Regions from separate parts of the Kluyvera sichuanensis genome, predicted to be linked through region 3. Evidence: predicted binding sites of a transcription regulator. Region 3 holds the regulator's gene; each other region holds the start of a gene.
What was found. Region 3 encodes PurR, which represses purine synthesis genes. Its sites were predicted from a motif close to CANGCAAACGTTTGCNTG; they were not measured.
Positions count from the first base shown of each region.

Region 1 (4,214 bases), 660 kb from region 3:
CTGCCGCGTGACGCTGTTGGACGGTGAAGTCAGTCCGCTGAAAAAGAGTGCGATAGCCAACGATGGTACGATTCTCAGCTGTAGCTGCGTACCGAAAACAGCGCTAAAGCTGAAGCTTTAAACCGCCTGCTCCAGGCTGTAACCGCCCAGCCCCGGCTGAGGTTGCAGCCTGTCGTTCATCACCTTGATAGGGTCGCCAAGCTGCATAGTGCGCCCAGCCAATACCAGACCCGGCTGGGCCAGCAGGCACAGGGCTGCATTATCGCCCGGCTCTACCACCAGCAAATTCACCTGGCTGTCATCGTCGCTCAGCCACACGGCCGCCGCATCACCGGTTACCGGAGACCAGCTCTCTTCGTGAGCGCGGAAGTGCCAGCTTTTCGGCATCTGCGGTTTCAGGAAGCGGATAGCCACCAGCGCATTAAGAATGAGCTCAGCGCGATGCTCTTTTGACAGTACGAGATCGCGGCATTTCTCTTCAAAAGAGAAATAAAGCGCAGCATCGTCAACGCAGAACCCGGTAGGCGCAAAAGCATCGGGGGTTAACATCCGGCGAGCAAAACGCGAACGAAACAACATACCATTGGCTAAATCGAGCATCATACGATCGTGCTCTTCATCGTAATACCAACGCCAGTTATCATCAGGTTTAATTCGCATTTTACTCCCCCGTCATATTCGCATCCAATGCATTGCCCTTTCTTCCGTTGCGTTACTTAGCCTTAAATAATAAAAGACCAATATGTTTAAATAAGCAACAATACGGGAATATAATGCAACCAGGGCCGGAAATAAAGCCCTGGATCACATTATCAGGAAAAATACTAGATGTGGGTAACGATTTCTTTAATCAGCGGCGGGCCTTTAAAAATAAACCCGGAATAGATCTGCACCAGAGACGCGCCAGCTGTCATCTTTTCACGCGCCGCAATCACCGAGTCGATACCGCCAACGCCAATTATCGGTAATTGACCTTTTAATTCGGCTGACAGCATACGAATAATTTCGGTGCTTTTTAATTGTAATGGACGACCGCTTAAGCCTCCCATTTCATCGCAATTTTTCATCCCCTGAACCAGAGAACGATCCAATGTGGTATTGGTAGCAATCACCCCATCAATATTATGGCGGACTAAACTGTCGGCCACCTGGATCAACTCTTCATGAGAAAGATCCGGAGCGATCTTCACCGCCACTGGAACATATTTATGGTGCTTTTGTTCGAGTTCAGATTGCTTATTTTTAATACCGGAAAGGAGATCGTCTAACGCATCACCATATTGCAGCGTACGCAGCCCAGGGGTATTTGGCGAGGAGATATTAATCGCAATATAACCGGCATAGGCGTAGATTTTTTCCATACAAATCAGATAGTCATCTTTGCCCTGCTCAACCGGGGTATCTTTATTTTTGCCGATATTAATCCCCAGAATTCCGTCGAAATGCGCTTTTTTTACGTTCTCGACCAGGTTATCAACGCCATGGTTATTGAAGCCCATACGGTTGATCAACCCTTCGGCATCGACCAGACGGAACAAGCGCGGCTTGTCGTTACCCGGTTGCGGACGCGGCGTGACGGTACCAATCTCAATGGAACCGAAACCCATCGCCCCTAAGGCGTCGATACATTCGCCGTCTTTATCCAGACCGGCGGCCAGACCCAGTGGATTTTTAAACGTCAGCCCCATGCAGGTGACCGGTTTTTCCGGCACTTTTTGACGCACGAGTGCTTCCAGCGGGGTGCCGGTGACGCGACGTAATTGTTGAAACGTTAATTCATGAGCGCGCTCTGGATCGAGCTGAAAAAGTGCTTTACGAACGAAGGGATAGTACATGAACTCTCCTGGATTCCCGGTGTGCAAACCGGGGGCGTATTATGTGCGATAACGCTCAGAAATGGAATTGACCTACGGCAAAAAAAGCGCAATCGTTTTCCTTCCATTCAACCTCTCCTGCACTCCGCATATGCATTTTCTGGTAATCCATCATCAGAAAAAGTATTTCGCCCGCAGTTTCCTCTCTGACACACTGATGCAAATGTTATCAATTTTAGATTAATGTTTGTTTTTAGTTATAAGGAGAGACCATGCGCGTCATTACTTTAGCAGGCAGCCCTCGTTTTCCTTCTCGCTCCAGCGCCCTGCTGGAGTATGCCCGGGAGAAACTCTCTGCCGCCGACGTTGAAGTTTTCCATTGGCATCTACAGAACTTCGACCCCGAAGATCTGTTTCACGCTCGCTTTGACAGTCCGGCGCTGCAAACCTTGACCGAGCAGTTAGCTCACGCCGACGGCCTGATTATCGCCACGCCGGTCTACAAGGCATCATTCGCTGGCGCATTAAAAGCGCTGCTGGATCTGTTGCCCGAGCGTGCGCTGGAAGGCAAAGTGGTGCTGCCACTGGCAACCGGCGGTACGGTGGCGCATATGCTGGCGGTGGATTACGCCTTAAAGCCGGTGTTGAATGCGTTGAAGGCCCAGGAGATCCTGCAGGGTGTGTTTGCCGACGATAGCCAGGTGACCGATTATCAGCATAAGCCGCAGTTCAGCCCAAATCTGCACACCCGACTGGACAGCGCGCTGGAGACATTCTGGCAGGCGCTGCATCGGCGGGACATTCAGGTTCCCACGTTAAGTTCCGCGCGACTTACCGAACATGTTTGATAAAAAAAACGCCGTAGGGAAAAAACCTACGGCGTTTTTGCTTATATATAATGTAGCCCGGCCGAGCAACGCGACGCCGGGATTGTCACCAAGCCCCCCCGGAGTCGGCTCGCGCCTCGTCCGGGCTACTGGTTAAGCTAAGGCTTTAGCAATCTTCTCGTACAAGTCGCCAGAAAGATTTTCCAGCCCTTTCAGTTGCTCCAGCGCGGCACGCATTAACGCCTGACGCTTCGCATCGTAGCGTTTCAGGCGGATCAGCGGCTCAATCAGACGAGAAGCCACCTGCGGGTTTTTGCTGTTCAGTATGGTGAGCATTTCCACCAGGAACTGATAGCCGCTGCCGTCTGCCGCATGGAACGCCGCCGGGTTGCTGCCGGCAAAGGCGCCAATCAGCGAGCGAATACGGTTCGGGTTATTCATGCTGAATGAACGGTGGTTCAGCAGCTTACGTACCGTTGCCAGCACGTCGTCCGCCGGGCTGGTTGCCTGTAGAATCAGCCATTTATCCATCACCAGACCGTCATGATGCCATTTGTCATCATATTCCTGCATCAGCGCGTCACGGCACGGCAGTTCAGCCGCAACCGCTGCGGACAACGCCGCCAGCGCATCGGTCATGTTATCGGCATGATGGTACTGATCGCTCACCAGCTTATCGCCAAGCTCACGATCACCAAATGCCAGATAGCGCAGACAGGTATTACGCAGCGAGCGTTTACCAATGTCGGCATGTTCTACGCGGTAGCTGTCGAGTTTGTTGGCGTTATAAATCGCCAGACATTCATCGGCCAGTTCCGTCGCCAGCGTACGGGTCAGCGCTTCACGCACCGCGGCAATGGCAATAGGATCGATAATCTCGAACAGCTCAGCGATTTCGCTGGCTGACGGTAGCGTCAGGATCTCAGCCGCCAGCGCCGGGTCGATGTGCTCATCCAGCAGGATCGCGCGGAACGCATCGGCCACGTGGACCGGCAGCGACAGCGGTTGACCCTGCTGATGACGCGCAACGTTCAGCTTGATATAGGTTGCCAGCAGGCTTTGCGCCGCGTCCCAGCGGGAGAAGTCATTTCGCGCGTGACGCATCAGGAACGTCAGTTGCTGATCGCTCCATTTATATTCCAGCTTCACCGGCGCCGAGAACTCGCGCAGCAGGGACGGAACCGGCTGGAAGTAGACGTTATCGAAAACAAAGGTCTGCTCCGCCTGGGTCACGTTCAGCACGTGATGCACCGGATGCCCGTCTTTCTGCAGCGGGATCACCTTGCCTTCGTTATCGTAAAGCTCGATGTCGAATGGAATGTGCAGCGGGAATTTTTCATCCTGCTCGGCGGTCGCCGGCGTACGCTGACGAATGGTCAGGGTGTACTGCTCGGTTTCCGGGTTATAGTCGTCGTGTACGCTGACGATTGGCGTACCGGCCTGGCTATACCAGCGGCGGAAATGGGACAGGTCAACGTTGGACGCATCTTCCATCGCCTGCACAAAATCATCGCAGGTCGCGGCGCTGCCGTCATGACGTTCGAAGTACAGCTGCATCCCTTTCTGGAAGTTG
Region 1 covers NZ_CP162271.1:364,967-369,180, reverse strand. The annotation lists gene AB2B48_RS01725 (YcbX family protein) at 1-121, shown strand, start outside; gene zapC (cell division protein ZapC) at 118-660, opposite strand; gene pyrD (quinone-dependent dihydroorotate dehydrogenase) at 825-1,835, opposite strand; gene ssuE (NADPH-dependent FMN reductase) at 2,087-2,662, shown strand; gene pepN (aminopeptidase N) at 2,795-4,214, opposite strand, start outside.
Region 1: pyrD (quinone-dependent dihydroorotate dehydrogenase) is a predicted target of PurR. The motif match lies at 1,921-1,938, and genes of this name have one in related genera.

Region 2 (4,214 bases), 1.9 Mb from region 3:
TACCCCTGCACGCGATGTGCTGGCACAGCGGACGCTGGGCTGGGTCGCCCGCTAATCAGCAGTTTAAGGAGTTAATGTGCAAAGTGTTGATGTTGCCATCGTAGGCGGTGGAATGGTTGGGCTGGCGGTAGCCTGCGGTTTACAGGGCAGCGGCCTGCGGGTTGCCGTGCTGGAACAGTCGCTACCGCAGGCGCTTGCCGCCGATGCGCCACCTGCGCTACGCGTCTCCGCCATCAATGCGGGCAGCGAAAAGCTGCTCACCAGGCTGGACGTCTGGTCGGCAATCACTGCCCAGCGCGCCAGCTGCTACCACGGCATGGAAGTGTGGGATAAAGACAGCTTCGGTCGTATTACGTTTGATGACCGCAGCATGGGTTACAGCCATCTCGGCCATATCGTTGAAAACGCGGTGATCCATCACGCGCTGTGGCAGAAAGCGGAGCGCAGTTCCGACGTCACGCTGATGGCGCCCGCTGAACTGCAGCAGGTGGTCTGGGGTGAGAATGAAGCGTTTCTGACGCTGAAAGACGGCAATATGCTGACCGCGCGTCTGGTCGTGGGGGCGGACGGCGCGAACTCCTCGCTGCGCAGTAAAGCGGATATTCCGCTGACCTTCTGGGACTATCGCCATCACGCGCTGGTCGCCACCGTTCGCACCGAAGAGCCGCACGAGGCGGTGGCGCGCCAAAGCTTCCACGGTGAAGGTATTCTGGCCTTCCTGCCGCTCTCCGATCCGCATCTTTGTTCGATTGTCTGGTCACTGTCGCCGCAGGAAGCAGAACGGATGCAGCAGGCCGATGACGCTGAATTTAACCAGAAGCTGAATATCGCCTTTGATAATCGCCTGGGGTTGTGCAAGGTGGAGAGCGAACGTCAGGTATACCCGTTGACCGGGCGCTATGCACGTCAGTTTGCCGCCCATCGTCTGGCGCTGGTCGGCGATGCAGCGCACACCATCCATCCTTTGGCCGGGCAGGGGGTGAACCTGGGCTTTATGGACGCCGCCGAGCTGATTGAAGAGCTGCGTCGTTTGCATATGCAGGGTAAAGACATCGGTCAGCATTTCTATCTGCGTCGCTACGAGCGCAGCCGTAAACACAGCGCCGCGCTGATGCTGGCGGGAATGCAGGGCTTCCGCGAGCTGTTTGCTGGCGAAAATCCGGCGAAAAAACTGCTGCGCGATCTCGGTCTTGCGTTGGCTGATACGCTACCCGGCGTGAAGCCGCAACTGATTCGTCAGGCAATGGGCCTGAACGACCTGCCAGAGTGGCTTCGTTAAGTCGCTCACACTTTTACTCCCGGTGGTTCTACCGGGAGTCTCCTCTCTCATTTGAAAAATTCTAATTTCACGCCGTTTTTCGCATTAGTTTTATTAATCCATGCATTTTCATGTTACGGAAAAAGCGCCCTGTTTTACGCATAAAATATTATCTTATGCTGAATTGTTAACCATTGTTGTTAATAAAATGGGGTGTATTTCGCTTTTTTGCAGTCAATTCCTCTGTATGCTTTTTCGCGGCTTTTGGTCATAAGCTAATGTGATGTCCCCTTTTTCAGGATGGTTTACCACGATGTTCGGTGGTAAGTTCAGGGAAAAGAGAACGTTTGCGTCGGTGCCCAGATGGGTGTCGGCGTTTGGTTTTGTGGTGCGATATATTCAACGAGGACATGATGGCTCAACAAACGCCTTTGTATGACCAGCACGTGTTATGTGGCGCGCGTATGGTGGATTTCCACGGCTGGATGATGCCGCTGCACTATGGTTCGCAGATTGATGAGCACCACGCGGTGCGTACCGATGCCGGGATGTTCGATGTGTCGCACATGACCATCGTCGATCTCCACGGGCCGCGGACCCGAGAGTTTCTACGCTATCTGCTGGCAAACGACGTTGCCAAGCTCACCAAGCCCGGCAAGGCGCTCTACAGCGGTATGCTAAATGCATCGGGCGGCGTGATTGATGACCTGATCGTTTACTACCTTACCGAAGATTATTTCCGCCTCGTCGTTAACTCCGCCACCCGCGAAAAAGACCTCTCCTGGATTACCCAACACGCTGAACCTTATGCCATCGACATCACCGTCCGTGATGACCTGTCGCTGATTGCCGTACAGGGGCCGAACGCGCAGGCGAAAGCCGGCACGCTGTTCACCGATGAACAACGTCACGCAGTGGAAGGCATGAAGCCGTTCTTTGGCGTGCAGGCGGGTGACTTCTTTATCGCCACCACCGGTTACACCGGCGAAGCGGGTTATGAAATTGCCCTGCCAAAAGAGCAGGCCGCCGATTTCTGGCAGAAACTGGTTCAGGCTGGCGTGAAGCCTTGCGGTCTGGGCGCGCGCGATACGCTGCGTCTGGAAGCCGGGATGAATCTCTACGGTCAGGAGATGGACGAAAGCATCTCCCCGCTGGCGGCCAACATGGGCTGGACCATCGCGTGGGAACCGGCCGAACGCAACTTTATCGGTCGCGACGTGCTGGAGCTGGAACGTGAGAAAGGTACCGAGCAGTTGGTCGGCCTGGTGATGACCGAAAAAGGCGTCCTGCGCGGTGAACTGCCGGTGCGCTTTACCGATGCCCGCGGCAACGCGTGCGAAGGTGTGATCACCAGCGGGACTTTCTCGCCAACCTTAGGCCATAGTATTGCGCTGGCTCGCGTCCCGGCTGGGATTGGCGAGACGGCGATCGTGCAGATCCGCAACCGTGAAATGCCGGTCAAAGTGACAAAACCTATTTTTGTGCGTAACGGCAAGGCCGTCGCGTAAGCCCTTTTTATTCTGGAGATTTTTTGATGAGCAACGTACCAGCAGAACTGAAATACAGCAAAGAACACGAATGGCTGCGCAAAGAAGCTGACGGTAGCTACACCGTTGGTATCACCGAGCACGCGCAGGAATTACTGGGTGACATGGTCTTCGTTGACCTGCCGGAAGTTGGCGCGACCGTTAGCGCGGGCGACGACTGTGCCGTGGCGGAGTCCGTTAAAGCGGCATCCGACATCTATGCCCCGATCAGCGGCGAAATCGTTGCTGTGAACGACGAACTGGGCGACTCGCCGGAGCTGGTGAACAGCGAACCGTACGCGGGCGGCTGGATCTTTAAGATCAAAGCCAGCGACGAAGCGGAAGTTGCCGCGCTGCTGGATGCGACCGCATACGAAGCCCTGTTAGAAGACGAATAAGGATTTGCTCCCTCTCCCTGTGGGAGAGGGCCGGGGTGAGGGCGAGTTTACGCCGTCGCCCCAAACCTCTTCTTCGAAGAGGAAATCTTAAAATCACCGCACGTTTCAGGAACCATCGCTCATGACACAGACTTTAAGCCAGCTTGAAAACCGTGGCGCGTTTATTGAACGTCACATCGGGCCGGATGCCCAGCAGCAGCAAGAGATGCTCAAAACAGTTGGCGCGGATTCATTAAACGCACTGATTGCGCAGATCGTGCCGAAAGATATCCAGCTTGCTACGCCGCCGCAGGTTGGCGAGGCCACCACCGAGTTCGCCGCGCTGGCGGAGTTGAAGGTGATTGCCGGTCGCAACAAGCGCTTTAAGTCATACATTGGCATGGGTTACACCCCGGTACAGCTGCCGCCGGTTATCCAACGCAACATGCTGGAAAACCCGGGCTGGTACACCGCGTACACCCCGTATCAGCCAGAAGTTTCTCAGGGTCGTCTGGAAGCGCTGCTCAACTTCCAGCAGGTGACGCTGGATCTGACCGGTCTCGATATGGCCTCTGCCTCTCTGCTGGACGAAGCCACCGCAGCCGCTGAAGCGATGGCAATGGCCAAGCGCGTGAGCAAACTGAAGAACGCCAACCGCTTCTTCGTGGCGGCCGACGTGCATCCGCAAACTCTGGATGTGGTCCGTACCCGCGCGGAAACCTTCGGTTTTGACGTGATTGTCGACGACGCTGACAAAGCACTGGAGCATCAGGACGTCTTCGGCGTGCTGCTGCAGCAGGTCGGGACCACTGGTGAAGTTCATGACTACAGCCAGCTGATTGCTGAACTGAAATCTCGTAAAGTCGTCGTCAGCGTTGCCGGCGATTTCATGGCGCTGGTGCTGTTAACCGCACCGGGCAAGCAAGGCGCGGACATTGTCTTCGGCTCTGCGCAGCGTTTCGGCGTACCGATGGGTTACGGCGGCCCGCACGCGGCCTTCTTTGCCGCAAAAGATGAATTCAAACGCGCCATGCCTGGCCGTATTATCGGCGT
Region 2 covers NZ_CP162271.1:2,887,163-2,891,376, reverse strand. The annotation lists gene ubiH (2-octaprenyl-6-methoxyphenyl hydroxylase) at 1-55, shown strand, start outside; gene ubiI (FAD-dependent 2-octaprenylphenol hydroxylase) at 77-1,279, shown strand; gene gcvT (glycine cleavage system aminomethyltransferase GcvT) at 1,672-2,766, shown strand; gene gcvH (glycine cleavage system protein GcvH) at 2,793-3,182, shown strand; gene gcvP (aminomethyl-transferring glycine dehydrogenase) at 3,304-4,214, shown strand, end outside.
Region 2: gcvT (glycine cleavage system aminomethyltransferase GcvT) is a predicted target of PurR. The motif match lies at 1,595-1,612, and genes of this name have one in related genera.

Region 3 (4,214 bases):
GTAGCCGCCAATCAGGAAGGCGATGGTTTGCGGCACATAGCTCAGACCAATTACCGTTGGGCTGTAGCCCATCTCATGCAGGATAAACGGTGAACCGGTCAACCAGGCGAAAAAGCTCGCCGAGCAGGCGGCGTAAATCAGCACGTTGCCGCGATAGTCTTTACTGCGCAGCAGGCGCATAAAGGTCAGCTTTTCTTCGCTAGTGGCATTTTTTTTGTGCGCAGGCTTGAGGCGGAACGCCGGGAGCATCAGCACCAGGGTGATAATAAACAGCGTGGCGAAGATGGCCTGCCAGTCAAAGTGCGCCAGCAGCCAGCTACCCAGCAGCGGGGCGAGCGCCGGAGAGAGCCCAACCAGCGGCATGATAGTGGCAAAAATGCGGTTGGTGCGCTGAGCTGGATAGTAGTCGGTGACCATTGCCTGCCAGGTCACCGCCGCAGCGCAAACGCCGACGGCCTGCACAAAACGCAGGACCAGCAGCGTGGTGCCATCGCGCACCCACAGCATGCCAATGCAGCCAATAGCGAAAATGGTTAACCCGGACAGCAGAATCGGTTTGCGCCCGTAGCGGTCTGACAGCGGCCCCCAGAGGAGTTGCGCGACGGCAAAACCGGCCAGAAACAGGCTAAGACTCGCGCTGACGGCTGATGCCGGCGTTTGCAGGTCTTCCTGAATGGCGGCAAAGGCAGGGAGATACATATCGGTAGCCAGAAAGCCCAATACGCTCAGCCCCGCGAGCCAGACTAAAAATCCTTTCCCAGGTTGCATTAATTTCGCCCTTTTTATCATGAATAAACGATGCCGCTGAGTGTAGAGAGTGCATAACGGCTTGTGAAACGCTAATATTTGCGTCATGCATTCAAAAATTTTGCAGGCAGAAAATGTGGTCTGAATATTCACTGGAAGTGGTTGATGCGGTGGCGCGCAACGGTAGCTTTAGCGCCGCGGCTCAGGAACTGCACCGCGTGCCTTCTGCGGTCAGCTATACGGTACGCCAGCTGGAAGAGTGGCTGGCAGTTCCCCTGTTCGAACGGCGCCATCGCGACGTTGAGCTTACTCCCGCTGGCGCATGGTTTTTGAAGGAGGGGCGCTCTGTTATCAAAAAAATGCAGATCACTCGCCAACAGTGCCAGCAAATTGCTAACGGCTGGCGAGGGCAGTTGGCGATTGCCGTCGATAATATCGTGAAACCGCAGCGAACCCGGCAGTTGATTGTCGATTTCTATCGCCACTTTAGCGACGTGGAACTGATTGTTTATCAGGAAGTGTTTAATGGCGTCTGGGATGCGCTGGCCGATGGTCGCGTGGAGCTGGCGATTGGTGCCACTCAGGCGATTCCGGTTGGTGGCCGTTTCGCGTTTCGTGATATGGGGATGCTCAACTGGCACTGCGTAGTGGCGAGTACCCATCCGCTGGCGCAGATGGAAGGCCCGCTCAGTGATGATGTGTTGCGCAACTGGCCGTCACTGGTGCGCGAAGATACTTCGCGATCGCTGCCAAAGCGAACAACCTGGCTGCTCGATAACCAGAAGCGCGTGGTGGTGCCGGACTGGGCCTCATCGGAAACCTGTATCTCGGCGGGGCTTTGCGCGGCGATGGTGCCGGGGCATCTGGCGCAACCGTGGTTGGAAAGCGGGGCATGGGTGGCGCTACAGCTTGAAAACCCGTTCCCGGATGCCGCCTGTTGCCTGACCTGGCAGCAAAGCGAAGCGTCGCCGGCTTTAAGCTGGCTGCTGGAATATCTGGGGGATAGCGAGACGCTAAATGAAGAGTGGCTGCGGACACCCGAGTAGGGTGTCCGTGGGTAATGCTTAGCGGCGGTAGTCGCGGAACGGGCCGTCGGCCACGGAGCGACGTTCGATAAGACGCGGATGCACTTCAATCGACTGCGAGGTCTCGCGTTTGCTGACGATACGGTCCATCAGCATGTTAAACGCCGTCTCACCAAGCGAATCTTTCGGCTGGTGAATGGTCGTCAACGCCGGGGTGAAGAAACGCGAGTTGCGCACGTTATCATAACCGATCAGCGAAATGTCCTGCGGCACGCGCAGACCCATTTCATCTGCGGCGCACAGTGCGCCCATCGCCATGATGTCACCACCGCAGAAGATAGCAGTAGGGCGCGGCTGCTGCGACAGGATCTGCTGCATTGCGCGATAACCAGATTCGGGCTCGAAGTCACCCTGCACAATCCAGTTCTTCGGTACGTTGATCTGCGCTTCTTCCATCGCTTTCATAAAGCCGGCCAGACGGCCCGCGCCGGTGTTGCGCTCCAGTGGACCTGGGATCACACCGATATCGCGATGACCACGCTCAACCAGGTAACGACCGGCGGTATAGCCGCCTTCAAAGGCGTTATCGATGACCGAGTCGGTGAAGTCTGCTTTAGCCTCGCCCCAGTCCATCACCACCATCGGAATGTGACGGTACTCTTCGAGCATCGTCAGTAGGGATTCCGGATACTCGGAGCACATGACCAGCAGGCCATCCACGCGCTTTTGCGCCATCATCGACAGGTAGGCGCGCTGTTTTTCCAGGTTATTCCAGGCGTTGCCCAGAATCAGGGTATAACCTTTCTCAAAGCAGTTTTTCTCAACGGCTTCGATAATTTCGGCAAAGTAGGCCGCTTCGCTGCTGGTTGCCAGCAAACCAATCGATTTGGTGTGGTTCACCTTCAGGCTGCGGGCAACGGCGCTCGGAGAGTAGTGCAACTCTTTGATCGCCGCCCAAACGGCTTCACGCGTCTCCTCGGCGACAAAACGCGTTTTGTTAATTACATGTGATACGGTTGTAGTGGAAACGTTTGCGCGCTTCGCTACATCTTTAATAGTTGCCATTCCATCTCACTCCAGACCCTGGCCTGCCCCTGATAAAATCGAAAGGAAAACGTTTGCCTTCACACACCCTGACGCAATTTTGTGGATTGCGATTCGCCGGGAAAACGATACAGGACGACAGGAGGGGGTCAATGGCCGGTACGCTTATAAATAAGCGTCGAATTTTGACTTATCCTGACGCAAAGTGGAAGAGTAAAAACCAACATCCTGCTAAATCTGTGAAGATTTTTGCGCAATACTGTGCAAAAATGAGTTAGCTCAGTTTTGCTGTAGCGATAAAAAGGAGAAAAGTTGATGAGTACCGAACTTAAGATGTCACTCACCACCACCGTCATTACCCTTGCGCTGATCGTTGCCGCAAGTTTGACTGCTGTACTGCATTAATTCCTCTGCGAGGGGGCGCCCGCTCCCTCCTGTCTGATTGTTACCCGTTTAGCAATAATCTTTTGCTGTTTTGTACACTTCTGTTTTTATGTGATTGATGTCATGCTTTTGCCCATTATCGACATGCCGCGTCTGTTGTGCGGCCAACCGGAGCATTTGCATGAAAATTAACTTTCCCTTACTGGCGTTAGCCATCGGGGCCTTTGGCATCGGGACTACCGAATTCTCGCCAATGGGGCTCCTGCCGGTGATCGCAAAAGGCGTGGACGTCTCCATTCCCGCAGCCGGGATGCTGATCAGCGCCTATGCCGTAGGGGTGATGGTTGGTGCGCCGCTGATGACGCTGCTGCTTTCACATCGTGCCCGCCGTAACGCCCTGATCTTCCTGATGGCGATTTTTACCCTCGGTAACGTATTGTCGGCGATGGCGCCGGACTACACCACGCTGATGCTGTCGCGGATTATTACCAGCCTTAACCACGGCGCGTTCTTCGGCCTGGGTTCCGTTGTCGCCGCCAGCGTGGTGCCGAAGCATAAGCAGGCCAGCGCCGTGGCGACCATGTTTATGGGGTTGACGATTGCCAATATCGGCGGGGTGCCGGCGGCAACCTGGCTTGGTGAAACCATCGGCTGGCGGATGTCGTTCCTGGCAACGGCAGGCCTTGGCATTATTGCCATCCTGGGGCTGTGGTTCTCTCTGCCGAAGGGCGGGGCGGGTGAAAAACCGGACGTGAAGCGCGAACTGTCGGTGCTGGTGCGTCCGCAGGTGCTGTCGGCGCTGCTGACCACCGTACTGGGTGCGGGAGCGATGTTTACGCTCTATACCTATATTTCACCGGTGCTGCGGATGATAACTCACGCCACGCCAGCGTTTATTACGCTGATGCTGGTGTTGATTGGCGTCGGCTTCTCAATCGGTAACTACCTCGGCGGCAAATTCGCAGACCGTTCGGTGAGCGGAACGCTGAAGGGCTTCCTGCTGCTGCTGATGGC
Region 3 covers NZ_CP162271.1:1,021,824-1,026,037, forward strand. The annotation lists gene punC (purine nucleoside transporter PunC) at 1-768, opposite strand, end outside; gene punR (DNA-binding transcriptional activator PunR) at 882-1,793, shown strand; gene purR (HTH-type transcriptional repressor PurR) at 1,812-2,837, opposite strand; gene AB2B48_RS05110 (YnhF family membrane protein) at 3,132-3,221, shown strand; gene AB2B48_RS05115 (MFS transporter) at 3,382-4,214, shown strand, end outside.